One region of the Acidovorax sp. GW821-FHT09A11 genome, then DNA from elsewhere that is predicted to be linked to it. Evidence: riboswitches for the same ligand, from Rfam matches in the RefSeq annotation. Region 1 holds a riboswitch; the other holds the start of a gene.

Region 1 (15,780 bases):
TGCTGCCTGCGGGTATGGCCTGGCCCGCGAGGCTGTGCGCCACGTAGTCGGCCCCCGCGGTGGCCGTGCCATTGGCCGTGGCGATGTCGAAGGTGACGCCGCCCGGCCCGGCGGGCGCGCTGAGGCTGACCGTGAAACTGAAATGGGCCATGCCCGCATTGCCTTCGCTGGCCGCCACGTCGTTGATGGACAGCACGGGCTGCTGGCTGACCACCAGCGTGTAGTTCTCCAGCTCGAAATAGCTCCCAGGCCCCGTGCTGGCGTCCGTGACCCGCAAGGTCACCGGGTAGCTGCCCAGGGACGCCGCCGTGGTGCCGCTGACCACGCCCGCGCCGGAGATGCTGATGCCCGCCGGGAGGCTGCCCGTCTCCAGCTGATAGCTGTAGGGCGGCACACCGCCCGTGGTGGCCAGTGCTTGCGAGAAGGGCTGGCCCTGCACCGCCGTGCCCGTGGGGGTGGCCAGCGCCAGGCTCGGGTTGCCCACCGTGCCGGTGTAGCCCTTGTCCACGAACAGGCCGCCATGGTCGGTGGAGCGCACGCTGAAGGTGTAGCCCCCGCGCCGGGTGGGCGTGCCGGTGATGGCGCCCGAACCGGCCAGGCCGAGGCCCGGGGGCAGCGCGCCGCCTTGCAGCGTGTAGGTGTATGGCGCCGTGCCGCCGCTGGCGCTGAGGGCCTGCGAAAACGGCGTGCCCGCCGTCAGGGCGGGCAATGTTGCGGGTGCGACCGCAATGGGAGACGACGAGGGATGGATGGTGACCGTCACGCCCACGACGCTTTGCGCAGTGGCGTTGCCCGATGCGTCGGTGAACTCGAAGTAGTCGCTGGTGGCGCTGTTGCCATTGTGGCTGTAGTCCAGGACCCAGTTCGGTCCGGTGATGCGCAGGTTGGCACTGCCATGCACAGGTAACGCCGGCCCGTCCACCGGACCGGTGCCCGCCCAGCCAATACCTGGCGTGCAGTCGGTCACGTCGATGGTGACCGTGCCGCCTTGCGTGACCCCACCACCCTTGGCCGGGCAGATGAGCGAGGTGTGCGCGGCGCTGGCCATGCCAGGCTGCAGCAAACCCGCCAGCAGCGCCGCGCAAGCCAGCAGGCGCAGGGCCGCATGACGGAGCCCCTCCGGAAATCCATGGAAACGCAGCATTGGCATCGCCCCTACACAGTTCTTTGTCTTGTGCTTGGGCGGGCCCTGCGCGGCCCACGGCGGGAGCCACTGTCCTGTGAAAAGTGCAGCGGCAGCGCCGCACCGAGCTTGTCCCAATCGTGGCTGATTACATGCTGCGCCCTGGCAAATAGCATCCCTCCTGAAGTAGGGTTCCCACTGCCGAAAACACGCGCCAGGCATGGCGCAGGCGCGCCGGTCTGGAGGCAGGCCCATGGCTTGCGAAGCGCTTTCCGGCAAAGCCACCAACAGAAAGGCCCCGCGTGCGGGGCCTTTCTGTCCATTCGATCAAATCAGCCCCTGGCGCTTATCCATCAAGTGCCAGATGCTATAAAATCAATAGCATCACAGATTCGGCGCCAGCAACCGCTCCAGCACCTTCTCATCCATCCTGCGGCGCTGCGCCATGTCGTGCAACTGGTCTTCACCGATCTTGCCGACGTTGAAGTACACGGCATCCGGATGACCGATGTAGAAGCCGCTCACGCTGGCCGCCGGCATCATGGCCAGGCTTTCGGTGAGGGTCATGCCGATGTCTTCGCACTGCAGCACACGGAACAGCTCGCTCTTGGCGCTGTGGTCGGGGCAGGCGGGGTAGCCGGGCGCGGGGCGGATGCCGCGGTACTTCTCGGCGATCATGTCGTCGTTGCTCAGCGCCTCGCCGGCGGCATAGCCCCACAGGTCGGTGCGCACGCGGTGGTGCAGGGCTTCGGCAAAGGCTTCGGCCAGGCGGTCGGCCAGGCTCTTGAACAGGATGGCGGAGTAGTCGTCCAGCGCGTCGATGAAGGCCTTTTCCTTCTTCTCGATCCCCAGGCCCGCCGTCACGGCGAACATGCCGGCGTAGTCGGCAATGCCGCTTTCCTTGGGCGCCACGAAGTCGGCCAGGCAGCGGCTGGGGCGGGTCACGCCGTCGATGGTGTGCTTTTCCGCTTGCTGGCGCAGGCCGTACCAGGTCATGGCGACCTCGGTGCGGGTGTCGTCGGTGTAGAACTCGATGTCGTCGTCGTTCACGCTGTTGGCGGGCAGCAGCGCCATCACGCCGCTGGCCGTGAGCCACCGGCCTTCGATGATTTTTTTCAGCATGGCCTGGCCATCGGCAAACACCCGCGTGGCCTCCACGCCCACCACCTCATCGGTGAGGATGGCGGGGTACGGGCCGGCCAGGTCCCAGGTCTGGAAGAACGGGCCCCAGTCGATGTACCTGGCCAGCTCGGCCAGGTCGAAGTTCTTGAACACGCGGCGGCCCAGCGCACGTGGCACGGCGGGCTGGTAGGCGGACCAGTCCACGGGTGTCTTGTTCGCGCGGATCTTGGCCAGGGGCCACAGGGGCGTGGCCTTCTTGTTGGCGTGCTGGATGCGCACCTTGTCGTAGTCGGCATTCAGCTCGTCCACGTAGTTCTGCACGCCGTCGCCCAGCAGGCTCTGCGCCACGCTGACGCTGCGCGAGGCATCGGGAACGTAGACCACGGGGCCTTCGTAGTGCGGCGCGATCTTCACGGCGGTGTGCACGCGGCTGGTGGTGGCGCCGCCGATGAGCAGCGGGATCTTCTTGATGCGGAAGTGCTCGTCCTTCTGCATCTCGCCCGCGACGTACTGCATTTCTTCCAGGCTGGGGGTGATCAGGCCCGACAGGCCCACGATGTCGGCGCCCTCGACCTTGGCGCGCGCCAGGATCTCGTGGCAGGGCACCATCACGCCCATGTTCACCACCTCGAAGTTGTTGCACTGGAGCACGACGGTGACGATGTTCTTGCCGATGTCGTGCACGTCGCCCTTGACGGTGGCGATGACGATCTTGCCCTTGCTGCGCACGTCGCGCCCGGCCAGTTCGTCCTGGCGCTTTTCTTCCTCGATGTACGGAATCAGGTGGGCCACGGCGGACTTCATCACGCGCGCGCTTTTCACCACCTGGGGCAGGAACATCTTGCCAGCGCCGAACAAATCGCCCACCACGTTCATGCCGTCCATGAGCGGGCCCTCGATCACGTGCAGCGGACGGCCGCCCCTGGCCAGGATCTCGCGGTAGGCCTCTTCGGTGTCCTCGGTGATGAAGTCGGTGATGCCGTGCACCAGCGCATGCGACAGGCGCTCGCCCACGGTCTTGGGGTGCTCGGGCGTGCCGCGCCATTCGAGTTTCTTGCTCTCGTCCTTGGCGCCGCTCTTGGCGGTTTCGGCGATCTCGACCAGGCGCTCGCCGGCGTCGGGGCGGCGGTTGAGCACCACGTCTTCCACGCGCTCGCGCAGCACGGGCTCCAGGTCGTCGTACACACCCACCATGCCGGCATTGACGATGCCCATGTCCATGCCCGCCTTGATGGCGTGGTACAGGAACACGGTGTGGATGGCCTCGCGCACGGGGTCGTTGCCCCGGAAGCTGAACGACACGTTCGACACGCCGCCCGAGACCTTGGCGCCCGGCAGGTTCTGCTTGATCCAGCGCACGGCCTCGATGAAATCGACGGCGTAGTTGTTGTGCTCTTCGATGCCGGTGGCCACGGCGAAGATGTTGGGGTCGAAGATGATGTCTTCGGGCGGGAAACCCACTTCATCGACCAGGATGCGGTAGGCGCGTTCACAGATTTCGATCTTGCGTTCGTAGGTGTCGGCCTGGCCTTTTTCGTCAAACGCCATGACCACCGCAGCGGCGCCGTAGCGGCGCACCAGGCGCGCCTCGTGCTTGAACTTGTCCACGCCCTCCTTCATGGAGATGGAGTTGACGATGCCCTTGCCCTGCACGCAACGCAGGCCGGCTTCGATCACCTCCCACTTGGAGCTGTCCACCATGATGGGCACGCGCGCGATGTCGGGCTCGGACGCGATGAGCTGCAGAAAGCGCACCATGGCGGCCTTGCTGTCGAGCATGGCCTCGTCCATGTTGATGTCGATGACCTGGGCGCCGTTCTCCACCTGCTGGCGCGCCACGGCCAGGGCCTCTTCGTACTGGCCGTTCAAAATCATGCGCGCGAACGCCTTGGAGCCGGTGACGTTGGTGCGCTCGCCGATGTTGACGAACAGCGTGCCCTCGCCAATGGAGACAGGCTCCAGGCCGGACAACTTCATGGGGGGGACGGACAAATCTGACATAAGGCTCACCTGCGCGGCACAAGGGGGTTCAGGTGAGCGTCGTTGTCAATGTACTGAGGGATGCGCGGCCCAAGCCTGACGAGCCGCCATGCCCCACCAGGGCACGGCAAGCCGCTGCAACGCTCCTTGGACCAGGGGCCGATTGTAGTTGGCCCGCCCGCGGTCAGCGCATCTGCCGGCGCTGGCCCAGCGCGACCAGCAGCACCAGGCCGGCGAGCAGCCACAGCGCCCATTCCGACAGGGACGGAATCGCGCTCGGGGCCGCCGCGATGGTGTCGGTGTCGGTGGCGCTGTTGTTGCCGGGGTTGGGGTCGGTCACGCCACCTGGGGCCGCGACGGTCGCGGTGTTGACCAGTGTCCCCGTCGCCGACGCGCCCACCGTGGCGCTGACGGTGTAGGTCACCGATCCGCCCGCGGGCAGGTTGACGGTGTCGTTGATGCTGCCACTGCCCGCCGCCGTGCAGGTGCCGCCGCCCGCGCCCACGCAGGTCCAGGTGCCGGTCAGCACCGCGGGCAGGGTGTCCGCCACCGTTGCCCCAGCGACGCCGGAGGGCCCGGCATTGCTCGCGGTGATGGTGTAGGTCACCGAGCCGCCCGGGGTGGCCGTGGTCACGCCGTCCGTCTTGGTGATGGCCAGATCCGCCTGCGGCGTGACGGTGTCGGTGTCGGTGGCGCTGTTGTTGGCCGGGTTGGGGTCGGTCACCCCGCCCGGCGCCGTCACCGTCGCCGTGTTGACCAGCGTTCCCGTGGCCGCCGCACTCACCGTCGCGCTGACGGTGTAGGTCACCGAGCCGCCCGCGGGCAGGTTGACGGTGTCGCTGATATTGCCGCTGCCCGCCGCCGTGCAGGTGCCTCCGCCCGCGCCGACGCAGGTCCAGGTGCCCGTGAGGGCGGCGGGGAAGGTGTCCACCACGCCCGCGCCTGCGGCGTTCGATGGGCCGGCGTTGCTGGCGGTGATGGTGTAGGTGACCGAGCCGCCCGGAACGGCCGTGGTCACACCATCCGTCTTGGTGATGGCCAGGTCGGCTTGCGACGCGAGGGTGTCGGTGTCGGTGGCGCTGTTGTTGGCGGGGTTGGGATCGGTCACCCCGCCCGGCGCTGTCACCGTCGCCGTGTTGACCAGCGTTCCGGTCGCCGAACCGCTGATCGTGGCGCTCACCGTGTAGGTGACCGATCCCCCCGCGGGCAGGTTGACGATGTCGTTGATGTTGCCGCTGCCCGCCGCCGTGCAGGTGCCTCCGCCCGCGCCGACGCAGGTCCAGGTGCCGGTGAGCGCGGCAGGGAAGGTATCGAGCACCGCGGCCCCCGACGCATTGGACGGCCCCGCGTTGCTGGCGGTGATGGTGTACGTCACCGATCCGCCCGGAACGGCCGTGGTCACGCCATCGGTCTTGGTGATGGACAGATCCGCCTGTGGCGTGAGCGTGTCGGAGTCGGTGGCGCTGTTGTTGGCTGGGTTGGGGTCGTTCACGGCAGACGTCACCGTCGCGGTGTTGGTCAGCGTGCCCGTCGCAGACGCATTGATCGCGGCGCTCACTGTGTAAGTCACCGAGCCGCCCGCGGGCAGATTGACGCCATCGTTGATGTTGCCGCTGCCCGCCGCCGTGCAGGTGCCGCCGCCCGCGCCCACGCAGGTCCAGGTGCCGGTGAGCACGGCCGGAAAAGTGTCCGCCACCGTGGCACCGACGGCGGGGTCCGGCCCTGCATTGCTGGCGGTGATGGTGTAGGTCACCGATCCGCCCGGCGTGGCCGTGGTCACTCCATCGGTCTTTGTGATGGAAAGGTCCGCGTCTTGGGCATGCGCTGCGGTCGCGGCCACCATGGCCAACAAGAACGCAGTGAGCCACAGCAATGCACGTTGGCGCATGGTGAAGTCCCGATTTGGAGTGGAAGGGTGGCCAAAGTGTAACGCCACGTTTCCATCTGGAACGTTCATGCGCGTCGGCGCGCGCTGACGGCGCGTCCCGCGCTGGACGCGGTCGAATCGCCCTTAACGCACCGGCAGAAACTGCAGGAAAGTCCCGCCCACGATACCCTGCACGTAGCTGATGGCAGCGCGGCGGTACTTTTCGGTGGTCAGGGCGGCCAGCAGGTCGAGCCGCGCGATGACCTTGCCGAACTCGCGCTCGAAGCTCAGGTTGCGGCCCTGGGGCCCGATTTCGTCGGCCAGCAGCAGCGGCTGGCCCTGGGCATTGCGGCGCTGGGCCAGCAGCCACACGGCGCTTTCCACATTGCGCGCGGCGTTGTAGAGGTGCTGGGCATCCACACCGTCGAGCAAGAAGAACTCGGTCTTGCCGCCATGGGCCGTGATGATCATGTCGGCCGTCGCATGGATGAACGCCGCCACGCGGTCTCCCGCAAACTCCGGCGCCAGCGCAAAGCCCATCGCGGCGATGTCACGGCGCCCCTGCAGTGGCGCCCAGGGCTGGCGCTGCAGGATGGCCGTGCGCACCTGCTCGGCGGCGTGCTCTCGGCTGGTGGTGCTGGTCTTGCGCCATTCGGCGGGGTTGCGGCGGTAGAGCTTGTCCATGAGGCGGAACAAGCCCTCCAGGTTCTCCTGCATGGCCAGCGTGGCCAGGCGGTTCATGTCGGACTGGGCCAGCTCACCGGGCGCGGCGGATGCGCCCTTGACCTCGCCGCGCTGCGTGGGCGCGTTGCCCGCGCAGCCCCCGAGCACGGCGCACAGCAGCGCACAGGACGACATCCACAGGATAGAAAAGAACGGCCCACGCATGGGGGCCGATTATCGGGCGCAGTGCGGGCCTCGCACAGGCGGTTGACACTGTTTGAAGATCTCAGGCCGCTGCAAGCATCGAACGGGCGAACCCGCGCCACACTCCCCGTTTGGCGTCAGCTGCGGCCTGCGCTGTCAGGGTTGGGGATGCCCTCCATCGGGCATTCCTCGGTGCCTACCATGGGCCGCGTGATGGCTTCCACGGCCTTGCGGGTGCCTTCGGGGTCATTCACCCAGCGGGTGTAGAAGTCATACGGGCAGGCGGCCACGCCCTGGTCCCCGTCGCGGGAGTTGATCATGCCGGTGTAGCCCCGGTGCAGCAGCTTGAAGAGGTGGTTTTCGGACTGCCCGTTCCTGCGGAAGTCGCGGATCAGGCTTTTTGACAACGCTGCGTACTGCACCCCGTATTCCTCCTCGCCGCATTCACCGAGCGTTCGGCCATCAAAGCCAATCAGCGCGCTGTGGCCAAAGTAGCTGTACACGCCGTCGAACCCGGCGGCATTGGCCACGGCCACGTAGGTGTTGTTGGCAAAGGCCATGGCCTTGCTCATCAGAATCTGTTGCTCCTTGGCGGGGTACATGTAGCCCTGGCACCGCACGATGAGCTCAGCGCCCTTCATGGCGCAGTCGCGCCAGATCTCGGGGTAGTTGCCGTCGTCGCAGATGATGAGGCTGATCTTCAGGCCCTTGGGGCCTTCGCTCACGTACGTGGTGTCCCCCGGGTACCAGCCTTCGATGGGGGTCCAGGGCATGATCTTGCGGTACTTCTGCACGATCTCGCCCTGGTCGTTCATCAGGATCAAGGTGTTGTACGGCACCTTGTGCGGGTGCTCCTCATGGCGCTCGCCGGTGAGCGAGAAGACGCCCCACACCTTGGCCTTGCGGCAGGCGGCGGCGAAGATCTCGGTCTCCTCGCCGGGGATGGTGGCCGCCGTGTCCATCATCTCCTGGGCGTCGTACATGATGCCGTGGGTGCTGTACTCCGGGAAGATCACCAGGTCCATCCCGGGCAGGCCGGTCTTCATGCCCACCAGCATGTCCGCGATCTTGCGCGCGTTGTCCAGCACTTCGGCCTTGCTGTGCAGGCGTGGCATCTTGTAGTTGACCACCGCCACGCCGACGGTGTCCTTGCTGCTGGAGATATCGCCGTGAATCATGGTGAAGCACCCCTATCAATGAGAAATCATCCAGGGCCGTTTGCTGGGAAACGCCTTGGCGCCGCTGGGCGCCGTCACCGTGGCCTTGCGGCTTTGCGATGACGAACAGCAACCACAGCCTGCAGGGTGCTTGAGGCGGGCGTAGTCGCCCGAGCGCTGCGGCTCGTGCCGCGCGCGCTCGTTGGTGGCGATGGCGCTGCGCGCCGACGCACTCATGAGCGCCAGGCGCGGTGCGGTGGCAAACACGCGCGGCGATGCGGCGCCGCAGTCCGGGCAGGCGGCGGGTTCGTTGCGGTCGGCCAGCAGGCGGAAGGCATCAAAACCGCCACACTGGGCACAGGCGTAGTCGTAGGTGGGCATGGCGGGTTCTTTCTGACGAAGGCGCCCCGTGGGTCAGGCCAGATCGGGCGACAGCGGCATGGCCACCGAGCCATCCAGGTGCTGGACCGGCCCTGCGGCGCTGGGGTTGATGTCAAAGTCAAAGATCTGCGTGGGCAGCCACAGCGTGGCGCAGGCGTTGGGCACATCCACCACGCCGCTGATGTGGCCCTGCACGGGCGCCGTGCCCAGGATGGAATACGCCTGCGCGCCCGAGTAGCCGAACTTCTTGAGGTACTCGATGGCGTTCAGGCAGGCCTGGCGGTAGGCCACGTTCACATCCAGGTAGTACTGCTTGCCGCTTTCGTCCACGCTGATGCCCTCGAAGATCAGGTAGTCGTTGTAGGTGGGCGTGATGGGGCTGGGCTTGAAGATGGGGTTCTTGATGCCGTACTTGGCCATGCCGCCCTTGATGAGCGTGACCTTCATGTGCACCCAGCCCGCCATCTCGATGGCGCCGCAGAAGGTGATCTCGCCATCGCCCTGGCTGAAGTGCAAGTCGCCCACCGACAGCCCGGCACCGTCCACATACACCGGGAAGAACACCTTGGCGCCGCGCGACAAGTCCTTGATGTCGCAGTTGCCACCATGCTCGCGCGGGGGCACCGTGCGGGCGCCTTCGGCAGCCGCCTTGGCCTTGGCATCGCCCGTGAGGCGACCCATGTGCGCGGTGCCCGCCGAGGGTGGGTTGGCCAGCCCGGCCGTGGGGTCCGAGTGGATCAGGGTCTGCTCACGGGCGTTCCACTGTTCCAGCATCTTGCGGTCGGGCAGGCATCCGATCAGGCCGGGGTGGATGAGGCCGGCGTACTTCACACCTGGCACATGGCGCGAACTGGTGAACATGCCATGAAAGTCCCAGATGGACTTTTGCGCCTGGGGAAAGTGCTCGGTCAGAAAGCCGCCGCCATTTTTCTTGCTGAAGAAACCGTTGAAGCCCCACAGGCTGTCCTGCTTGGCGCCAATGTCCAGCAGGTCCACCACCAGCAGGTCGCCCGGCTCGGCGCCCTTCACGCCCACGGGGCCGCTGAGGTAGTGCACCGTGGTCAGGTCGATGTCGCGCACGTCGTCGGCGCTGTCATTGTTCTTGATGAAACCGCCGGTCCAGTCGAACGTCTCCAGCACGAACTCATCGCCAGGGTTGACCCAGCAGGCCATGGGGATGTCGGGGTGCCAGCGGTTGTGGATGTTCTCGTTCTCGGTGGGCGACTTGCTCAGATCGACCTTGATCAGGGTTTCAGCCATGGCGTGCTCCTTGGAAGGGTGGGTGGACAGAGGAAAAAGTGGGGGAAGAGAGTCCAGGGCATGCACGGCAAGCGCCCTGCGAAACTGTCACGGCGAAGGCCAGTGCCCCCGCGCAAGGGCCGCCCCGCCGCGCTGGGGGCGTTCCCCTCCTGCAGCGCGCAGCGATGCGAGAGAGGGGGAAGGCGCGAAGCGACACAGGGGGTGCCTCATACAGACAAATAAGCCTTGATGCGCTGCTGGTCGGTGTCAGCGCGTGCCGTCTCATGCACCAGGCGGCCGCCCTCGATGACGAACAGCCGGTCGGCCACGTCCATCGCGAATGACAGCACCTGCTCGCTCACCACGATGGTGATCTGGCGCAGCTTGCGGATCTCGTTGAGCGCCTTGGCGATGTCCTTGATGATCGAGGGCTGGATGCCCTCGGTGGGCTCGTCGAGCAGCAGCACCTTGGGGTCGGTGACCAGCGCTCGCGCAATGGCCAGCTGCTGCTGCTGCCCGCCCGACAGGTTGCCGCCCTTGCGGCGGCGCATGTCCCACAGCACGGGGAACAGCGCGTAGATGTCTTCGGGAATCTGCCGCGTCTTGGAGTTTTCCAGCCCGGTCTCGATGTTCTCTTGCACCGTGAGGGTCGGGAAAATCATGCGGCCTTGCGGCACGTAGGCGATGCCCTTGGCCACGCGGCGAAAGCTCTCGTCCTTCGTCACGTCCTGGCCTGCCACGGTGATCTGGCCGCTCTTGACGGGCATCACGCCCATGAGGCTTTTGAACAGCGTGGTCTTGCCCATGCCGTTGCGGCCCATGATGGCCACGGTTTCGTTCTCCCGGCCCTCGAACGAGATGCCGTGCAGTGCCTCGCTCTGGCCGTAGGCCACAAACAGATCTTTGACTTCCAGCATGCTGCGCTCCTGTGGGGGTTCGGTGGGCGGGTGGCGAAGTCAATGACCGAGGTACACGTCGATGACCTTGGGGTCCGCCTGCACCTTCTCCATGGGGCCTTCGGCCAGGATCTTTCCCTGGTGCATCACGGTGACCTTGTGGGCAATGCGCTTGACGAACTCCATGTCGTGCTCAATGACGATCACCGCGCGGTTCTTGCAGATGCGCTGCAGCAGCTCGGCCGTCAGCTCACGCTCGCGGGCGCTCATGCCAGCGATGGGCTCGTCCAGCATCAGCAGCTCGGGCTCCTGCATCAGCAGCATGCCGATCTCCAGCCACTGCTTTTGCCCGTGGCTGAGCAGGCCCGCCTCGGTGTCGAGCTTGTCCCCCAGGCCGATGTCCTCGGCCACCACCTGCACACGCGCCTTGACTTCGTCGGTGCACTTGAACGCCAGCGCGCCCAGCACCGAGCGGCCCGCGGGGTAGGACACCTCCAGGTTCTGGAAGACCGACAGGTTCTCGTAGATGGAGGGGGTCTGGAACTTGCGTCCGATGCCCAGCCGCACGCGCTTGTGCTCGGCCATGCGGGTGAGTTCTTCGTTCTTGAACTTGATGCTGCCGCCGGTTGCGCGGGTCTTGCCGCAGATCAGGTCCAGCAGCGTGGTCTTGCCCGCGCCGTTGGGGCCGATGATCACGCGCAGCTCGTTCTTGTCGATGTACAGCGTGAGGTCGTCGATGGCCTTGAAGCCGTCGAACGACACGGTCAGGTCTTCAATGGCCAGCGCGAAGTCGGTGTTGCTCATGAGGAGTGCTCCGGTGGTTTCAGACGCCCTGGCGGCTCACGCCATCAGGCAGCGTGGCAGACGGTACGGGCGACGATGCCGCCGCTGGCCCAGCATCGGCGGGTGGGCGGACTGCGGGTGCCCGGCCTTGGGCGGACGCCTGGCGCAACGCTTCGCGGCGGCCCTTCCACCAGGGCACCACATGGCTCTCCCACAGGCCCGCCAGGCCCATGGGGAAGGCCATGGTCACGCCGATGAAAAGCCCGGCCATGAGGAACAGCCACAACTCGGGAAAGCTCTCCGAGAAATACGTCTTGCCCGCGTTCACCAGCAAGGTGCCATACACGGCACCCACCAGGCTCATGCGCCCGCCCACGGCGGCGTAGATCACCATTTCAATGGACGGCACGATGCCCACGAAGCTGGGCGACATGAAGCCCACCTGCAGCGAGAACATCGCCCCACCGATGCCCGACAGCGCGGCGGCCAGGCAGAAGGTGAAGACCTTGAAATTGGCCACGTCGTAGCCCGAAAAGCGCACGCGGTCTTCCTTGTCGCGCATGGCCAGCAGCAGCGTGCCCACCTTGCCGGTCTGTATCCAGCGGCACAGGACGATGGAGCCGATGAGCAGCGCCACGCACACGTAGTACAGGATGTACTTGGCGCTGTCGGTGCGCGTGTCCCAGCCCCACAGGGTCTTGAGGTCCGTCATGCCGTTCACGCCCCCGGTGTAGCCCTGCTGGCCGATGATGAGCACGGTCAGGATCAGCGCCACGGCCTGCGTGATGATGGCAAAGTACACGCCGCCCACGCGGCGCTTGAACATCGCGAAGCTGATGACCCAGGCCAGCACCGTGGGCACCACGATGACCGCTGCCAGCGCAAACGGCAGGCTCTTGAAGGGAATCCAGAAGCTGGGCAGCTCGGTGATCTGGTTCCAGTCCATGAAGTCCGGGATGCCGGGCGTGGACTGGATCTTGGTGCTGATGGGGTCCGACGCCTCGAGCTTGAGGAACATGGCCATGGCATAGCCCCCCAGGCCAAAGAACACGCCCTGCCCCAGGCTGAGCACGCCGCCGTAGCCCCACACCATCACGAGGCCGATGGCGACGAACGCATAGGTGAGGTACTTGCCCACCAGGTTCAGCCGAAAGATGTCGAGTGCCAGCGGCAGCACCACGGCCAGCAGCACGGTGAGCAGTACCAGGCTGGCGAGCTGGTAGCGCAGGATCCAGGCTTTGAGGGCGTTCATGCGGAGACTCCGGTGGGCTCGAAGGAAATGGACAGTTGAGCGAATTTCATCGGCGAACTTTGGAGGCGAACAAACCCTGCGGCCGCACCATCAGGATCAGCACGATCAGCGACAGCGTGATCATCTTGGCCATGGAGCCCGCCATGAAGAACTCGGTGATGGACTGCGTCTGCGCAATGCCGAAGGCCGACACCACGGTGCCCAGCAGGCTGGCGGCGCCGCCAAACGTCACCACCAGGAAGGCGTCCACGATGTAGAGCGAGCCCGATGTGGGGCCGGTGGAGCCGATGGTGGTGAACGCTGCGCCCGCCACGCCGGCAATGCCGCAGCCGATGGCGAACGTGAGGCGGTCGGTCTTCTGGGTGTCGATGCCAATGGCGTTGGCCATGACGCGGTTGCTCACCGTGGCGCGCACCCGCAGGCCCCAGCGGCTTCGGTGCAGGGCGAGCAGCACGCCGCCCGTGACCACCGCCGTCAGCGCCAGCACGAACAGGCCATTGATCGGGATGTCCAGCCCCTCGGCGGGCGCCCAGGAGCCCAGCAGCCAGTCGGGCAAGGTCGGGCTGACCTCCTTGGGGCCAATGAAGGTGCGAAACGATTGCTGCAGGGCCAGGCTGATGCCCCAGGTGGCCAGCAGCGTGTCGAGCGGGCGCTTGTACAGGTGGCGGATCAGCCCCCATTCCACCAGCCAGCCCGCCGCAAACGCGAAGCCGAACGCCGCCACGATCGCCAGCGGAAAGTAATACGGAATCATCTGCGGCGCATGGTTGGCCGCCAGCGTGGATCCAAGGTAGATGGTGTAGGCGCCAATGGTCATGAACTCGCCATGGGCCATGTTGATCACGCCCATCTGCCCGAAGATGATGGCCAGGCCCAGCCCCATGAGCAGCAGCACGGCAAAAAGGCTCAGGCCCGCAAAGCCCTGCATGAGGCCGATGTTGAGCATTTCTGAGAAGGTCATGGGTGCTGCTCCTGAGCGCAAACGGGTCGGTACGAAGAACGGGGCACGCAAAGGCACGGCCCAAGCCAGGGACGCCGAGCAAGGGCCGCCCCGCAGCGAGGGCGTCGTCCCCCTCCCGCGCAGCGAGAGAGGGGGAAGGCGCGAAGCGCCTCAGGGGGTGTTTATTGATACCCTTTGGGGAACGGATCCGGCTTGATCAGCGCGGGCGACTCGGACACCACCTTGAACGACGCGTCCGGCATGCCCATGGCGATGCGCGACTTGCTCCACAGGTGGTGGTTGGCGTCCACCTTCACATAGCCCTCCGGCGCGGTGGTCAGTTCAATGCCGGGCGATGCGGCCACCACCTTGTCCACGTCAAAGCTCTTGGCTTTTTCGACCGCCGCCTTCCACAGCCAGGGGCCCAGGTAACCCGCCTGGGTCACGTCGCCAATCACGGCCTCCTTGCCGTACTTGGCCTTGAAGGCGGTCACAAACTTCTTGTTGTTTTCGTTGTCGAGCGACTGGAAGTACTTCATCGACGAATAGAAGCCCGCGAAGTTTTCGCCGCCCACCCCGGTCATTTCGTCCTCGGTGACCGACAACGTGACGAGCAGCTGCTTGTCGCCCGTGATGCCCGCGGCCTTGAGCGCCTTGTAGAACGCCACGTTGGAGCCACCCACCACCGCCACAAACAGGCAGTCGGGCTTTTGCACCTTGATCTTGTTCATGAGCGAGCCGAAGTTGGTGCTGCCCAGCGGGTAGTACTCCTCGCCCACGACCTTGCCCTTCTGGAAGTTCTCGATGTGCTTGCGCGCAATCTTCATGGAGGTGCGGGGCCAGATGTAGTCGGAGCCAATCAGGAAGAAGCTCTTGGCCTTCTTCTCGGTCTTGGCCCATTCCAGGCTGTACAGGATCTGCTGCGTGGCTTCCTGGCCGGTGTAGATCACATTCTTGGACTGCTCCAGGCCTTCATAGAACGTGGGGTAGTAGAGCAGGCCGTTTTCCTTTTCGAACACCGGCAGCACGGCCTTGCGCGAGGCACTGGTCCAGCAGCCAAACACGGCGGCGCAGCGGTCGTTGATGAGCAGCTTCTTGGACTTCTCGGCAAACGTGGGCCAGTCGGAGGCGCCGTCTTCCTTGATCACCTTGATCTTGCGGCCCAGCACACCGCCCATGGCGTTGATCTGGTCAATGGCCAGCTGCTCGGCCTGGATGGAGCCCGTTTCGGAAATCGCCATGGTGCCGGTGGCCGAGTGCAGCTGGCCCACGGTGACTTCGGTGTCGGTGATGGCCAGCTTGGTGGTGTTGACCTGCGCCGTGGGCTGGCCAAAAGACCAGGCGGGCAGGCCCGCTACCGACGCGGCGCCCAGCGCCTGCAGGATGCGACGGCGGCCGGGTTCGGCCTGGACGGAGTCACTGAAGCGGGGGTCGGAGGGGTGGCTCATGAAGGCGCTCCTTGCGGGATCGGTGTGAATGAATGAAGGAAGGAAGGGACGGGACCAAAGCGGTTTGTTTGCGCTGTGGAATGAAGGTTAGGGACAACCCTTGCATGCGCCCATACGTCAATTAACGTAGGGCTGCCTACGCACCCCGGTGCGCACCCTGCGCATGGCCCCGCGCACCCGTGCAGCGCCCCAACGCGGTGCACGCCTAGAACGCTTCTTGCTTGAAGCCTGCGCATGGCCCCACCGCTCCCACCCAACGCCCAGAGCGCGCCGCAGACCATCTTCCGGTTCCGGCGCGAATACAACGCGTGGGTGGCCGACGAGACCATGGAGGACTACGCGCTGCGCTACACGCCCAAGAGCTTTCGGCGCTGGAGCGAATTCCGCGTGGCGAACACCGCATTTGGGTCGCTGTCGTTCCTGGCGCTGGAGGCCATTGGTGGTGCGATTGCGCTGAACTACGGCTTCAGCAACGCCATGTGGGCGATCCTCACCGTGGGCCTCCTGATCTTTCTGACGGGCCTGCCCATTGCCTACTACGCCGCGCGCTACGGCCTGGACATGGACCTGCTCACGCGCGGCGCGGGCTTTGGCTACCTGGGCTCCACCATCACGTCGCTGATCTACGCGGTGTTCACCTTCATCTTCTTTGCGCTGGAGGCGGCCATCATGGCGCTGGCGCTGCAGATGGTGGTGGACTGGCCGCTGGAGTGGTGCTACATCGC
Region 2 (15,780 bases), on a different contig from region 1:
ACCCACCTGATGGCGCGGCTGCAGGCCGCATGCCCCGCCGTGCGGGTCGTCGCCACCGATGCGCTGGGCCTGCCGGCCCTGCAGGTCGAGGCCGCGGCTTTTGCCTGGCTGGCGCGGCAGGCGCTGCACGGGCAGCCCGGCAACCTGGCCAGCGTCACCGGGGCCGTGGGCGCCCGCGTGCTGGGCGCGGTCTACCCGGCCTGATCCGGGCCGGGCCTGGCGACCCCTTCCCCGAAACCCCCTTCAGCCGTGGTCCGTGGCGTCCGCCGTGGCGGCGGCCCGGCTGCCGGCGCGGTCCTGGGGCGACAGCTGCCAGAAGATGCCCGCCGAGGCCACGGTGATGAGCCCCATGCATGCGAACGTGGCCTGGAACGCCCTCAGCGTCTCCTGGGCGCCGCCGGCAGGGAAGAAATCAGTGAACGCAGCCAGCACCGCCCCTGCGGCCGCCACGCCCATTCCCATGGCCACCATCTGCACCATCGACAGCAGGCTGTTGCCGCTGCTTGCCATGGCATGTTCCAGGTCCTTGAGCGTCACGGTGTTCATGGCGGTGAACTGCAGGGAATTCACGGCACCAAAGACCGCCAGCTGCGCCACATGCACCCACAGGGGCTGCGTGGGAGCGGCCAGGCCAAAGCTGGCCATCGTGACGCCCACGAGCAGGGTGTTGCCCACCAGCACCTGCCGGTAGCCGAAACGGGTGATCAGCGGCGTGGTGAAGCGCTTCATCGACATGCCGGCGATGGCCACGGGCAGCATCATCATGCCGGCCTGCAGGGGCGAGTAGCCCATGGTGACCTGCAGCAGCAGCGGGACCAGGAATGGCATGCAGGAGCTGCCCAGGCGCGAGAACAGGTTGCCCAGCAGACCGATGCGCAGTGTGTCAATGGAAAAGAGCCGCGGCGAGAACAGCGGGTCGGCCCGCCGCGCCGCGTGCAGCCAGTAGGCCACCAGGCTGGCCAGCCCGAAGACCATCAGCACCAGCACGCCCGCCTGGCGCAACCCCATGCTGGCCAGGCCGTCCAGCGCCAGCGAGAGCGACACCATGCCGAAGGCGAGCATCAGGTAGCCCGCCAGGTCGAAGCGGGGCACGAAGGTCACGGGCTCGCCCGGCATGAAGCGCAGGGTGGCGATGCAGCCCACCAGCCCCACCGGCACATTGATGAGGAAGATCCAGTGCCACGACGCCGCCTCCACGAGCCAGCCGCCCAGCGTGGGGCCGATCAGTGGCCCGATCAGGCCCGGAATGGCAACGAAACTCATGGCCTGCAGGAACTGCTCGCGCGGAAAGGTGCGCAGCACCACCAGCCGCCCCACCGGCAGCAGCAACGCCCCGCCCAGCCCCTGCACCACGCGCGCCGCCACCAGCTGGGTCAGGCTTTGCGCGAGCGCGCAGCACACCGAACCCAGCACGAACAGCACGATGGCGGACAGATAGACGCGCCGTGAACCAAAACGGTCGGCCAGCCACCCGGAAGCCGGTATCAGCATGGCCATGGCCAGCGAATAGGCCACCACCACCGACTGCATGCGCAGCGGGCTTTCTCCAAGGCTGCGGGCCATGGCGGGCAGCGCGGTGTTGACGATGGTGGCGTCCAGCGTCTGCATGAAGAAGCCGATGGCCACCAGCCACAGGAGCACTTTCAGGGATCTGTCTTGCTGCATGGCACGCCAGGATGGCTTTTCCAGGAAAACGAAAAGGGGTATCCCCATGAAAAAACCGCCCGTCCGGGCGGCTTGTCGTTTCATTCCGTGCCGCTGGCGCGGCGCAGAGGCACACCCTCAGGCGGAGAAGCTGGAGCCGCAGCCGCAGGTGGTGGTGGCGTTGGGGTTCTTGATGACGAACTGGGCGCCCTGCAGGTCTTCCTTGTAGTCGATCTCGGCGCCGACCAGGTACTGGTAGCTCATGGCATCGATCAGCAGCGACACGCCATTCTTGGTCATGGTGGTGTCGTCTTCGTTGGTGATTTCATCGAAGGTGAAGCCATACTGGAACCCCGAGCAACCGCCACCCTGCACGAAAACGCGCAGTTTCAGGTCAGGATTGCCCTCTTCGGCGATCAGGTCCGCCACCTTGGCCGCCGCGCTGTCCGTGAACAGAATGGGGGCGGGCATTTCGGTCTGGATGTTTTCGGCAACAGCGCTCATGGGGTACTCCGGGTTCAATGTTTGCGGTGAATAGTACTTCAGACCGCTCGGGAATTCAGTTCACTGGCTGTTTGACGCTAACTTCAGTGGGGGCTTTTCCTCCACCAGCACGGCCACAGGGCACATCTGCCCGGCGATCACAGCGCCCTGGTGCATCTCCAGCGCCTTGTAGTGCACATTGCCTGTGATCTTGGCCTTGGGCTGCAGTTCCAGCAATTCCGCGGCATGCACGGGGCCCACCACCTGCCCGTTGACGATCACATGGTCGGCGTGCACCGCACCCTCCACCCGGGCCGTCTCGGAAATCACCAGGATGCTGGACTGCTCCGATCCCGCGCGGATGTCCCCCACCACCTCGCCATCGATGCGCATCCCTTCTGCGAAGTGCACATCCCCCTCGATCCGGGTGCCCTGGGCGACCAGGCTTTTGATCGGTGGCTGCTTTTTGCGGGAAAACATGGGTGAGAACTCCTGAAAGGACACGCTCCGGCCGAAAGGAGCGTGCGGATGGGAAACAACGGGATGCCAGGCCCACGGCGTACCGGCGCGGCCTCTGCGCGGGCCCGGCGCTTGCGGCGGGGGCCTCTCTCGACGACGACAGCCTGGCCGGGGCCATCGCGGGCGCCTTGCGGGTGCTCCTACTAGTCGATGGCCATGGCCTGCACGGCGCGCACTGTCGTGCCTTCCAGCACGCGGGCGGTCACGGTTTTTACCACGGCACTGGGCGGCAGATCGAGGACCCCCTCGATGCGCCGGTACTGTTTGACCTGCAGGGGCTGCCCCTGGGCCGGCTGGGTCTGCGTCCAGGGCTTGCCGTCCTGGGTGCCTGCCAGCACCAGTTCCAGCCGGCCATTGAACTCGGGCGCATTGCGCGCGGCCTGGATCACCAGGACCTGCCAGCGCAGCTGCATCCCTCCCAGCACTTCGGCCTGCAGGCTGCGAATCGCGAGCCCTTCGGTCTTTGCCGCGGGAATCAGCTTCTCGAAAAACCCCAGGTCCTCGCGCAGCGTCCGATTGTCCGCCTCGAGCTGTCGCACCTGCGCCATCAGGCTTTCCTTGGCGGCCCGCTCGGTCACGAGCAGGCTCTCGGCCGTATGGGCCACCGTCTGCTGCTCCTGGCCCACGCCGCGCAGGCGGGCCACCTCCGCGCGCAGCTGGAGCAGTTCGTCCCGGGAAACGGAGTCCAGGCCCGCGATCGACTTGCCGAACTCGAAGGCCCACAGCGCCACCGCCGCGCAGAACCCGAAAACCACCGCCAAGGCCAGCCAGCGCAGGGGCCAGGGCAAGGCGCTGCGGATGGCCACCCGGGGGGCGCTGATCGTCAGCCGGCGGCGCAGAAGGCGAAGGCGCATGGTGAAAACAGGGGAGTCATCGGGGAGGCCCGGGAGAAAAGAGCGCACCTTAAACGAAAAAACCGCCCGGAGGCGGTTTTTGCTCTGTAAAGCAATTCAGGACGGAGCGCTTTGCAGGGGTTGGACATCCGCCCAGGGGCGGGTGTCCGGCAGTGCCCAGCCAGCTTAACGCTTGGAGAACTGCTTGGCGCGGCGTGCGGAGTGCAGGCCGACCTTCTTACGTTCGACTTCACGTGCATCGCGCGTCACGAAGCCGGCTTGGCTCAGGACGGGCTTGAGGGATGCGTCGTAATCGATCAGGGCGCGGGTGATGCCGTGGCGGGCAGCGCCGGCCTGGCCGGATTCACCACCGCCGTGGACGTTGATCTGGATGTCGAAGGTTTCGACATGGTTGGTCAACGCCAGGGGTTGCTTGGCAATCATGATCGAGGTTTCGCGGCCGAAGTAGGACTGGATGTCCTTGCCGTTCACCGTGATCTTGCCGGAGCCTTTTTTCAGAAACACGCGGGCGACGCTGGACTTGCGACGGCCGGTGCCATTGTTCCATTCACCAATCATCTCAAGGCTCCTTAGATTTCCAGCACTTTGGGCTGCTGGGCGGTGTGGGGATGCTCAGCACCACCGTACACCTTGAGTTTCTTGATCATCGCGTAGCCAAGGGGGCCCTTGGGCAGCATGCCCTTGACGGCCTTTTCCAGCGCGCGGCCGGGGTGCTTGGCTTGCATGTCGCGGAAGTTCGTGGCCGTGATGCCGCCGGGGTAACCCGAGTGGCGGTAGTACACCTTGTCCAGGGACTTGGTGCCGGTGACCTTGAGCTGGGCAGCGTTGATGATGACGATGAAGTCACCGGTATCGACGTGAGGCGTGTAAATGGCCTTGTGTTTGCCGCGCAAACGGAGAGCAACTTCGCTGGCTACTCGTCCGAGGACCTTGTCGGTCGCGTCAATCACAAACCACTCGTGCACAACCTCAGCGGGCTTGGCGCTGAAAGTAGTAGTCATGAGTTTTCTCTTATGAAGAGGGTTTGGCGGGTCCTTTTCCACGGTCGGTGCTTCTCTGAAGGAAGCCTCTTAGGTGGCGAAAATGTCTCCGCCGCGGGACCACAAAGCGCTGCGAAGCCCTCGATTATACGAATTTGCGTGCCAGGGGCGCAAGCCGCCCGTGCGCACAGTGCTCCAGGCCCCGGCGGCCACCCTCAGTTGGGGGTCTGGCGGCGGCGCTGCTCCTCGGCCTCGTAGCGGCGGCGGTTTTCCACGCACACGGCCTGCCCCGCCTGCGACGGCTTCTGGCATTCCTGGTGGATGCACATGGGCCGCGCCAGGAAATTGGCGTCGGCACAGGCCTCCTGCGGACTGGGCACGCGCGGCGGCAGCGGGCGAGGCTTGGGCTCGGCCACGACCGGGGGCGGCGTTGGCGGGGGTTCCTCGTGCACCACGGCCTGCACGGGTGTGGGCTCGGGCGCCGCGCGCTTCGCGGTCCGGGGCGGCGTGCGCGGCGCGGAGGCCGGAACAAAGGCAGGCGCAGGCAGGGATGCAGCCACCGCAGCGCCCGCCGCGCCGTCAAGGGAAGCCACCGCAGCCGGCGCGCTCGCAGCCATGTCGGCCAGCGCGGTCTCCACCAGGGCGGGCGGCGTGGCAGCCGGCCGCTCGGCCATCTCGGTGATGATGTCGTCGTGCGGCGCCTTGCTGCTCTGGGCCCAGCGCAGTCCTGCCGCCGAGGCCACCACGGCAAAAACGGCCACGCCCAGCCAGACCACCACGGGGGAGCGCCGCGCCGTTCTGGCCGTCTTGCTTGCGGCACGGGGAACCTCACGCTCCATCGGCCGCGGCCGGTGATCGTGCGCATGCCGCGCGGCGGCCCCGTGCCGGTGGCCGGCCGCAGGGTCGTCATAGCGGGAGTCGTCGGCCACGACGGTATCCCCGGCGTCGATGAAGACTGTGTCTCCAGCCTCGGCGGCCACCGTGTCCGGCCCCCCGAGCATCACGGTGTCGCCGCCGGCCGCGGCCTCCTCCCCGGAGGGGGCGTCCTCGCGCGCATCGCGGGCGGGCGCCTGCACCGCGGCGCGCGGCGCCTGGGGCGGTATCTCCACCACGCTGCTGGCCGCGGACGTCACATCCACCGTGGGCGTGAGCAGGCCCGGGCCGGGCTGGTCGGCGGGCTCGACCCAGATGTCGCCCAGATCGGCGCGGAAATCGAAATGTTCGCTTCCTTCCGGCGCGGACGTCATCTCCATGAGCTGCAGGAACGCATCGATGCTCTGCGGCCGGTCCTCGGGCTTGAGCGCCAGGGATTGCGCGATCGCCGCCACGAAGGGCGCGGAATATTCCACGCCGAACTGGCGCTTGACGGTTCTTGCCACCCGGGAGAACGACACCATGCGATCACGGATGGAACGCAGGGTCGCGGGCAGCGGGGTGTCGTTGCACAGGCAGCCATGCACCACGGCGGCCAGGGAGTACAGGTCGCTCCAGGGGCCCTGGCGCAGTTCCTCGTCGCCATCGGAATACTGCTCGATGGGTGCGTAGTTCACCTTGAGCACGGCCGTGTGCTTGCGGTCCTGGTCATTGATCGCATGCCGGGCGGCGCCCAGGTCCAGCAGCACCGGAGGGCCACTGTCCTGCAGGAAGATGTTGTCGGGCGAAATGTCCCGGTGCAGGGTTTTCCCGTCGTGCAGCACCCGCAGGGCGCCGAGCACCGACCACAGCACCTTGCGCAGCCAGATCTCGGGGGGCGGGGTGCGCATCTGGGCGCGGGCCTGCTTGAACGTCATGCCGGTGTACAGCGGCATGACCATGTACGCGGTGTTGTTGGCCTCCCAGAAGCGGAACACCTTCACGAGCGAGGGATGGTCGAACTGGGCCAGCAGGCGCGCCTCTCCCACGAAAGACGCCAGCCCGGCATGGAAGGTCTGCTGGTCGGACGACGACCGCACCCACAGCGACTGGCCCTGCGCACGGCCCGCCAGCGCCGAAGGCATGTACTCCTTGATCGCCACCGCCCGGTGCAGAGAATGGTCGAAGGCCTTGTAGACCATGCCGAACCCGCCCACGCCAAGGAGCGCCAGGATCTCGAATTCCGCGAGGCGGGTGCCGGGGGGCAGCGCATCCACATGGCTGACACCACTGGCAGAGGCTTGGCTGGAACTTGCGATCATGGTGAAGAGAATGGGGCGTGAATGCGGGCTTCGGCGGGGGATTGTGAGCGAACGGGTGCCAAGGCCGTTTTCATCGCAATCATGAAGCATGCCAGCATGCATGACAGAAACAAAAGGCTTCCGGTCTGCCAAAAAAGTTACACACCCTGGTCAGACAAGCGCCGATTGTGCCGCGCCGTGGGGACAGGCAGCGCCCGGGCCCATGACAAATTCGCATCGGATCATGACCGCGCGCCCGGGGCCTGCCGCCGGGCCATGGCCCCATCGACTGCGCTGCGCCGGGGGCGCACTCGTTACCATAGGGCCATGTTCAGTTATCGCCACGCCTTCCACGCAGGCAACCATGCCGATGTGCTCAAGCACACGGTCTTGATCGCCGCCTTGCAACACCTTACCGAGAAAGACGCGGCACTGACCGTGCTGGACACCCACGCGGGCGCGGGACTGTACCGGCTCGATGGCGACTATGCCAGCACCAGCGGCGAGGCCGCGGACGGCATCGTCCGGCTTTTTGCACCCACCGCGCCCGCCCTCACGCCCGCCCTGCAGGCCTATGTGGACATGGTCCGCGCCTTCAACCAGGGCAGTGCGCTGCGCGTGTACCCGGGCTCCCCGTTCATCGCCCAGCGCCTGCTGCGCGGCCACGACAAGCTCAAGCTCTTCGAGCTGCATCCCACGGACCTGCGGGCGCTGGCGGGCAACGTGGCCCAGCTGGAGGCAGGCCGCCAGGTGGCCGTCCTGCACGAAGACGGGTTTGAGGGGATCAAGAAATTCCTGCCCCCGCCGGCCCGCCGCGCGCTTGTGCTCTGCGACCCCAGCTATGAAATCAAGAGCGACTACGCCAAGGTGCTCGACATGGCCGCCGACTCGCTCAAGCGTTTTGCCACCGGCACCTATGCGTTCTGGTACCCCATCATCCCGCGCCCGGAAGCCCACGACCTGCCGCGCCGCCTCAAGACGCTGGCCACCAAGGCCGGCAAGGGCTGGCTGCATGCCACGCTCACGGTCAAGAACAGCAAGCTCACTGAAAACGCCGCGGGCGACGTCAAGCGCCCCGGCCTGCCGGCCAGCGGCATGTTCCTGATCAACCCGCCCTTCACCCTGAAGGCGGCGCTGAAGACCGCGCTGCCGCAGATGGTGGAATTGCTGGCGCAAGACAAGCACGCCACGCACACGCTCGAATCCGGCGGCTGACGGCGGCGGTCAGGGGGCGGGGCAGTCCCGCTCGCCCTCGTCCAGCGCAAAAAGCTCCACGGGCTTGAGCCCCAGGCCCACCATCCCCAGCACCTCGGCGGCCCCCCGGCTCAGATCGATCACGCGGTTGCCCGTGTGCGGGCCCCGGTCGTTGATGCGGACCACGACCGAACGGCCCGTGGCCTGGCTGCGCACGCACACGCGCGAGCCGAACGGCAAGGTGGGATGCGCCGCGGTGAGCGCCTTCATGTCGAAGGGCTCTCCGCTGGCCGTGCGGCGCTTGTGGAACTTCGCGCCGTACCAGGAGGCCAGGCCCACCTCGTCGGCGGGCAGGCGCAGCTGCGGGGCCTGCGGGCTTTCGGTGCCATCCTCCCGCCCACCGGGGCGCGACGGCGGGTCGATCAGCATGGCCTCGCCCGGCACGCTCAGCAGGTGCGGGGCCAGTGCGTCGGCCTCGGCGGACAGCCCCTGCGCACGCCCCCAGGACGAGCAGCCCCACACCGAAACACCGCAGCAGACCACCCCGAGCACCTTCCACCACAGGGCGGCCCGGCGGCCCTCCACCGGGCCCGTCAGCGCGGCATCGCCGCGCGGCTGGCGCATCAGATCCCCAGCCGGCGACAGATCTCCAGCGTCGCGGCACTCTGGTTCATCGTGTAGAAGTGCAGGGCCGGCACGCCGGCACTGCGCAACCGGTCGCACAGGTCGGTCACCACATCCAGGCCAAAGGCCTTGATGCTCGCCGTGTCGTCGCCGAAAGACTGCAGGCGCAGGCGTATCCAGCGGGGAATCTCGGCGCCGCAGGCGTCCGAGAAGCGCATCAGCTGGGTGGAGCTGCCGATGGGCATGATGCCGGGCACCACGGGCACATTGGCCCCCAGTCGCTGCGCGTCTTCCACAAAGCGGAAATACGCATCGCTGTTGTAGAAATACTGGGTGATCGCCGAGTCCGCTCCGGCCTGCACCTTGGCGATGTACGCCTTGAGGTCCGCCTCGGGCGACTTGGCCTGGGGGTGGACCTCGGGGTAGGCCGCCACCTCGATATGGAAGTCCCGGCCGGTCTCCGCACGGATGAAGGCCACCAGGTCGCTGGCGTAGTGGAACTCCCCGCCCGCGCCATAGCCGCTGGGCAGATCGCCGCGCAGCGCGACCAGGCGCTTGACGCCCATGTCCTTGAGCATGGCGAGCTGCTCGCGCACGGACTGGCGCGTGGCGCCAATGCACGAGAAGTGCGAGGCTGCGCCGACCCCCTCGGCCAGGATTTCGCGCACCGTGCCAAACGTGCCCTCCTGCGTGGAACCGCCCGCGCCGTAGGTCACCGAACAGAAATCAGGGTGCAGCGCATACAGCTGCTGGCGCGCGGTGCGCAGCTTGTCGGCCCCCTCCGGCGTCTTGGGCGGGAAAAACTCGAAGCTCACCGGGAAACCGATGCCCTGGGCATTGGCAGCAATCATGTGGCCCTCCTCGCATAAACAAAAAATTCACGGTTGCCGTCGCCGCCCTGGATCGGGCTGTCCAGCCAGGCGTGCACCGCCAGGCCCAGTTCGGCGCAGCAGTCACGGATGCGCTTTTCCACCACGGCGTACAGCGCCTCGTCGCGCACGATGCCGCCCTTGCCCACCTGGCCGGGCTGCAGCTCGAACTGCGGCTTGACCAGCATGAGCAGGTGGCCGTCGGGCCGCAGAAATGCGGCGATGGCAGGCAGCACCAGGGTCAGCGAAATGAAGGACAGGTCGCCCACCACCACGTCGAACAACGGGGTCGTGTCCACGCCCGCGCATTCGGCGCGGCGCCGGCGCTGGACGGGCAGCGTGCCCAGCGCGCGCGCCTCGGCACGCTGCGCACGCTCGGACTTGAAGGCTTCGATGTCCTGGTCCTTGGCGTCGCCGCTGTCATCGTAGGCGTCGTCCACCAGCCCGCCGTTGCGCATCCAGCTGTAGGGCGCCTCGGGCTGGGTCTCGTTGTCCTCGTCCACATCGACGGCTTCGGAGAGCGCGTCCTCGCACGCCTGCTGCAGCGCCTCGGCGGTCAGCGAGCGCGCATTCACGCCCTCGACGCAAACCACCCGCAGATCGCTGCGCAGCCGCTCGTGCAGCTGGCCATGGCCCACGTCCACGCCGACGACCTGCGCCGCGCCCTGCTGCAACAGGCAATCGGTGAACCCACCGGTGCTCTGCCCCACATCCAGGCAGCGCAGCCCGGCCACGGGCAGGCCCGTGGCCCGCAAGGCGCCTTCCAGCTTGAGCCCGCCGCGCGAGATGTACTTGGCCTCGGCATCGTCCAGCAGCTTCACCTCGGCCACGGACGGGATGTCATCGCCGTTCTTGGCCACCTTCTGCCAGGGCGCCAGCGGCGACAGGCGCCACTCGACGCCTGCAGCAATCAGCCGCTGTGCCTGCGAACGCGTGGCCGCATGGCCGGACTCCACCAAAAAAACATCTGCGCGCATGCGTCACTCTCTCGTCAATCGACGATGGATTTCATAGCCAAAATGGCTTCTACCGCTTTATCCACAAGCGCTGGCCGCTCCCAAAAAAGGAGCAGCAACAGCCACCCGCACGATCAGTAGCGGTACGTGTCGGGCTTGTACGGGCCTTGCTTGGGCACACCGATGTAGGCGGCCTGCTCGTCGGAAAGCTCCGTGAGCATCGCGCCCACCTTCTTGAGGTGCAGGCGCGCCACCTTCTCGTCGAGGTGCTTGGGCAGCACGTAGACCTTGCCGTTCTCGTAGTAGTCGCTGTGGGTGAACAGCTCGATCTGGGCGATGGTCTGGTTGGCGAAGCTCGACGACATCACGAAGCTCGGGTGGCCCGTGCCGCAGCCCAGGTTCACCAGGCGGCCCTTGGCCAGCAGGATGATGCGCTTGCCGTCCGGGAAGATCACGTGGTCCACCTGGGGCTTGATCTCTTCCCACTCGTACTGCTCGAGCGTCGCGACCTGGATCTCGTTGTCGAAGTGGCCGATGTTGCAGACGATGGCCTGGTCCTTCATGGCCTTCATGTGGTCGTGGGTGATCACGTCCTTGTTGCCGGTGGTGGTCACGAAGATGTCGGCCTTGTCGGCGGCGTATTCCATCGTCACGACCTTGTAGCCTTCCATCGCGGCCTGCAGGGCGTTGATGGGGTCGATCTCGGTCACCCAGACCTGGGCGCTCAGGGCGCGCAGGGCCTGGGCAGAGCCCTTGCCCACGTCGCCGTAGCCGGCCACGCAGGCCACCTTGCCGGCGATCATCACGTCGGTGGCGCGCTTGATGCCGTCCACCAGCGACTCGCGGCAGCCGTACAGGTTGTCGAACTTGCTCTTGGTCACCGAGTCGTTCACGTTGATCGCGCGGAACATCAGCGAGCCCTTGGCCGACATTTCCTTCAAGCGGTGCACGCCGGTCGTGGTCTCTTCGGTCACGCCGATGATCTGCGCGCTCTTGCGGCTGTACCAGGTCGGGTCCACGGCCAGCTTGGCCTTGATGGAGGCGAACAGGCAGGTTTCTTCTTCGCTGGTGGGGTTGGCGATCAGCGATGCGTCCTTTTCGGCGCGCTTGCCCAGGTGCATCAGCAGCGTGGCGTCGCCGCCGTCGTCCAGGATCAGGTTGGGGCCTTCGCCTTCGGTGCCGGCGGGGCCGAAGTCAAAAATGCGGTGGGTGTAGTCCCAGTATTCGGCCAGGGTCTCGCCCTTCACGGCGAACACGGGCGTGCCGCTGGCGGCAATCGCGGCGGCGGCGTGGTCCTGCGTGGAGAAGATGTTGCACGAAGCCCAGCGCACCTCGGCACCCAGGGCCTGCAGCGTCTCGATCAGCACGGCGGTCTGGATCGTCATGTGCAGGCTGCCGGTGATGCGGGCGCCCTTGAGCGCCTGCTTGGCGGCGAATTCCTCGCGGATGGCCATCAGGCCGGGCATCTCCGTTTCGGCGATGCGGATCTCTTTACGGCCCCAGGCGGCCAGGCCGATGTCGGCAATGATGCAGTCGGTGTTGACCGGGGCGTTGACGCGTGCGTTCATGATGGTGTGCTCCAAAGCATGTTTGAAAGACCACATTCAGCGCGGGGATGAGACGGAAGGCTCACCACACGAGAAGTGGATGAGCGTCGTTGCTAGATGACTCCGAGCCTCACGCCCCGCCAGTGCTGGGGACGCTGCAACGCTCCTCGGATCGGCGGATTATAAAAGCAAGTGCGGGAGGCGAGGGAGCGCCCCGCCTCGATGCCTTGGGCCGCGCTACGGCGCCAGCACGACCACGTGGCCTTCCTGCGGATCGATGCGGCCCGCATGCAGGTCTTCGACCAGGGCCTGCGCCGCCGCGAAACCCTGGTGTTCGCGCACCCGCATCCAGGGCTGGTGCGCGCTGCCGACGCGGTCGATGAACGCGCGCTGGGCGGCATTGAACTTCTGGTTGACCACCTCGGGGCCCCAGTCCGCATTGCGCTTCCTGATCTGCACCGGCGCGAAATAGAACACGGGCGCGGGCCCCGGCAGGGCCGTGTCGCGCAGGAAGTGCGTGTTCTGCGCCGACCCCGCATAGCAGTCGTACACCAGGGCATCGCCCAGGTGGTGGTGCACGCGCGAGCGCAGATCCTCGTCGCCCGAGAAATCGACATACAGCGTGGGCACACCGGCATCCAGGGCCTCCAGCTCACCATACGCCACCGTGCGCTGGTAGCAGCCCAGGCCCTGCACGAAGGCACTGTTGCGCGGCGCGGTGAGCCCCAGGCGCTCGATCTGCCCGGGCCCCTCCAGGCAGAACGCGGTGCCGTAGGCCGTCTTGCTCGATGCGCTGGAGAACAGCAGCCGCCGCGCGCCGAAAAATCCGTTGTCCTGCAGGAAATCCGCCAGCATGAACGACGTGATGAACAGCGGCCGCACCAGCATCTGGTAGTTTTCATCGCCTGCCCGGTATGCCGGGTCGGCGCTGGTGCGCGTGTACTGGTTGTAGGCCGAGGTGAGCGACTGGCGGTGCTCCGCGCCGTCGTAGAAGCCCCGGGCCGTCACGCGCACCGGCGCCATGCGCACATGGCTCGCAATGGGCCAGTAGCCGTAGAAGCGCTCGCCCACGGCCACGCCCTGCACGCCGGAGGCCACCACGTCGGCAAAGCCCCACACGGGCATGTGGCCCCAGCCTGCCTCCCCCGTGGGGAAAAAGTCCCAGTACTTCATCGCGTCGCCAAAGGCGGCGTAGGTGATGTTGTTCGTGGTCACCGCCACGCGGTCCACGCGCAGCAGGGCCTCGCCGGGCTGCAGTGGAGCAAGGGGGAGCTCCTCGGTGCGGGTGTGATTCAATGCATTCCTGTCGGTCAACAGGCGGGTGAGCAGCGTCATGGGAAGTCTCCGTTTCAAGGGTGAGAAAACACTCAGGGCACTGTATGGCGCCCTGCCGCCGCGTGGGTTCGGAAACCGGTGAACCCGCCGCGCAAGACCCTTGCCGCCAGCTCCAGCGCGGCCCCCAGGCCGCTCAAGCGCCCCCGCCAGGCCCGGGCGCGCTTCACGGTGCAGGCCATCTACGACGCCTTTGTTCGGATTTGGCAACGCGACGGCTGGGACAAGCTCACCACGCGCAACGTGGCGCTGGAAACCGGCATTTCCGTCGGCACGCTGTACGACTATTTCCCCAACAAGACAGCGCTGCTGTCGGGCTATGTGCGCCATTGCGTCGAGGCCCTGCTCGCCGCCATCGACCGCGAGGCCGTGCAGCCCGAGGGCCTGCCATGGACGCAGCGCATCCACCATCTCGTGCGCCTGGTGGGCGGCGTGGATGCGCCCGGGCTGCCGCCCTTCCACCCCGACATGCTGGCGCTGGAGGCGCAGATGGCCGAGCCCCGGCACCACCGCCGCGTGCACGAAGAGCTGGCCGCCGCCTGGGGCCGGGTGATTGCCGCCTGCACCGACCTGCCCCGCCCGCCCGGGCAAGCACTGCTGCAGGCGCTGCACCTCTCGGCCTGGGGTGGGCGGCGCTATGCGCTGCTGCTGCAGCTCGATCCCGCCGCCATGCGGCAGTGGGCCGACGGTGTGGAGCAACTGTGCTGCGCCGCCATCCTGCAGGCCGCCAGCGCGCCGGGCTGAAGCCCTGTCACCTGCGCGGCTGCCTTGCCCCGCGGGCCGCCCGACACTGGCGCCCTCACCAAAAAACACAGACGGAGCACTGCATGGACCCCAAGGACAAGGTCATCATCGTCACCGGCGGCGCCAGCGGCATCGGCCGCAGCATCGCGCGGCGTTTTGCGCAGGAAGGCGCCCGCGCCGTGGTCGTGGCCGACCTGCACCTCGCGCCCGCGCAGGCCGTGGCCGACGAGATCGGTGGCCTGGCCGTGCGCTGCGATGTGTCGAAGGAAGCCGACATCCAGGCGCTGGTGGCCACCACGCGCGAGCGCTACGGCCGGGTCGATGCCTACATCTCCAACGCCGGCATCCTGGGCCGCCCGGGCGGCATCGAACTCGAGGACCCACTGTGGGACGCCATGTGGAACATCCACGGCATGGCCCACGTGTGGGCCGCACGCGCCGTGGTGCCCGAGATGGTGGAGCGCGGCGAGGGCTTCTTCCTCGTCACGGCCTCGGCGGCGGGGCTACTGACCATCGTCGAGTCCGCCCCCTACGCCGTCACCAAGCATGCCGCCGTGGCCTTCGCCGAGTGGCTGCGCATCGCCTACGGCCGCCGGGGCGTGGGTGTGGCCTGCCTGTGCCCGCAGTCGGTGCAGACCGCCATGGTGACGGGCGATGGCGGTTCGGCCTCGCACGACGGCATCCTGCCGCCCGAACAGGTGGCGGGCGACGTGCTGGCCGCCATGCAGGACGGGCGCTTCCTGGTGCTGCCCCACCCCGAAGTGGCGCAATACTTCCGCAACAAGGGGCAGGACTACGAGCGCTGGCTGGGCGGCATGCAGAAGATGTATGCCCGGCACGCCCAGGCGCAGGCACAGGCCAACTGAACGGAAACGGGCGTTGAAGAACGGCCGGAAGAGGGTTCGCAGCGGGCGCCGGTAAAATCGCCGCTTCCGGGCGCCGCTGCGCCTGCCGCGCCGACTGCCGCAGAGTCCTGCCGCAGCGCGCCCTGACCCCCTTCTGGAACCCCCCTGTGTCCTACGCCTCAGAAACCCGGCGCCGCCGCACCTTTGCCATCATTTCCCACCCCGACGCCGGTAAAACGACGCTGACGGAAAAGCTGCTGCTGTTCTCGGGCGCGATCCAGATCGCCGGTGCCGTCAAGGGCCGCAAGGCCAGCCGCCATGCCACCTCGGACTGGATGGAGATCGAAAAGCAACGCGGCATCTCGGTGGCCTCGTCGGTGATGCAGATGCTGTACCGCGAACACGTGATCAACCTGCTCGACACGCCCGGCCACAAGGACTTCTCGGAAGACACCTACCGCGTGCTCACCGCCGTCGATTCGGCGCTGATGGTGATCGACGCGGCCAACGGCGTGGAAGCGCAGACACGCCGCCTGATCGAGGTTTGCCGCCAGCGCGACACGCCCATCATCACCTTCGTGAACAAGATGGACCGCGAGGTGCGCGACCCGCTGGACATCATGGACGAGGTCGAGCGCGAACTGGGCATGCCCTGCTGCCCCATGACCTGGCCCGTGGGCCAGGGCAAGGCCTTCGGCGGCATCATCAATCTGCGCACCCAGACGATGACGGTGTTCGAGTCCGGCAGCGAGCGCCGCCCGCAGGACTTCGAGGCCATCCCGCTGTCCGACGAGGCCACGCTGCGTGCGCGCTTCGGCGCCGAGTTCGATGCGGCGCTGGAGAGCATGGAACTGGCCGTGGGCGCATCGCCCGCCTGGGACCACGAGGCCTTCCTGGCCGGCAAGCTCACGCCCGTGTTCTTCGGCTCGGGGGTGAACAACTTCGGGGTGATGGAAGTGCTCGACGCCCTGGTGGACATGGCCCCGCCGCCCGGCCCGCGCGTGAGCACGCTCGAGGTCAACAAGCAGCCCGTGGT

The links. Region 1 has a riboswitch for S-adenosylhomocysteine ahead of metH (methionine synthase). Riboswitches for the same ligand answer to the same signal wherever they lie in the genome.
Region 2: another riboswitch for S-adenosylhomocysteine. It lies ahead of ahcY (adenosylhomocysteinase); the one in region 1 lies ahead of metH (methionine synthase).

The regions. Positions count from the first base shown of each region.
Region 1 covers NZ_JBWKPS010000003.1:451,138-466,917, forward strand. The annotation lists gene AC07PV_RS09700 (putative Ig domain-containing protein) at 1-1,150, opposite strand, end outside; gene metH (methionine synthase) at 1,508-4,222, opposite strand; S-adenosyl-L-homocysteine riboswitch at 4,274-4,380, opposite strand; gene AC07PV_RS09710 (IPTL-CTERM sorting domain-containing protein) at 4,410-6,113, opposite strand; gene AC07PV_RS09715 (hypothetical protein) at 6,237-6,950, opposite strand; gene AC07PV_RS09720 (aliphatic amidase) at 7,097-8,137, opposite strand; gene AC07PV_RS09725 (FmdB family zinc ribbon protein) at 8,153-8,497, opposite strand; gene fmdA (formamidase) at 8,531-9,757, opposite strand; gene urtE (urea ABC transporter ATP-binding subunit UrtE) at 9,964-10,653, opposite strand; gene urtD (urea ABC transporter ATP-binding protein UrtD) at 10,693-11,436, opposite strand; gene urtC (urea ABC transporter permease subunit UrtC) at 11,456-12,667, opposite strand; gene urtB (urea ABC transporter permease subunit UrtB) at 12,714-13,628, opposite strand; gene urtA (urea ABC transporter substrate-binding protein) at 13,790-15,055, opposite strand; gene AC07PV_RS09760 (hybrid sensor histidine kinase/response regulator) at 15,290-15,780, shown strand, end outside.
Region 2 covers NZ_JBWKPS010000006.1:321,084-336,863, forward strand. The annotation lists gene AC07PV_RS17825 (anhydro-N-acetylmuramic acid kinase) at 1-204, shown strand, start outside; gene mdtD (multidrug transporter subunit MdtD) at 244-1,665, opposite strand; gene erpA (iron-sulfur cluster insertion protein ErpA) at 1,783-2,148, opposite strand; gene AC07PV_RS17840 (bactofilin family protein) at 2,209-2,607, opposite strand; gene AC07PV_RS17845 (DUF6776 family protein) at 2,790-3,500, opposite strand; gene rpsI (30S ribosomal protein S9) at 3,666-4,058, opposite strand; gene rplM (50S ribosomal protein L13) at 4,070-4,501, opposite strand; gene AC07PV_RS17860 (serine/threonine protein kinase) at 4,696-6,654, opposite strand; gene AC07PV_RS17865 (23S rRNA (adenine(2030)-N(6))-methyltransferase RlmJ) at 6,961-7,848, shown strand; gene AC07PV_RS17870 (septal ring lytic transglycosylase RlpA family protein) at 7,858-8,451, opposite strand; gene metF (methylenetetrahydrofolate reductase [NAD(P)H]) at 8,451-9,302, opposite strand; gene AC07PV_RS17880 (TlyA family RNA methyltransferase) at 9,299-10,297, opposite strand; gene ahcY (adenosylhomocysteinase) at 10,411-11,844, opposite strand; S-adenosyl-L-homocysteine riboswitch at 11,919-11,998, opposite strand; gene AC07PV_RS17890 (DUF2855 family protein) at 12,061-13,158, opposite strand; gene AC07PV_RS17895 (TetR/AcrR family transcriptional regulator) at 13,237-13,899, shown strand; gene AC07PV_RS17900 (SDR family oxidoreductase) at 13,983-14,765, shown strand; gene AC07PV_RS17905 (peptide chain release factor 3) at 14,912-15,780, shown strand, end outside.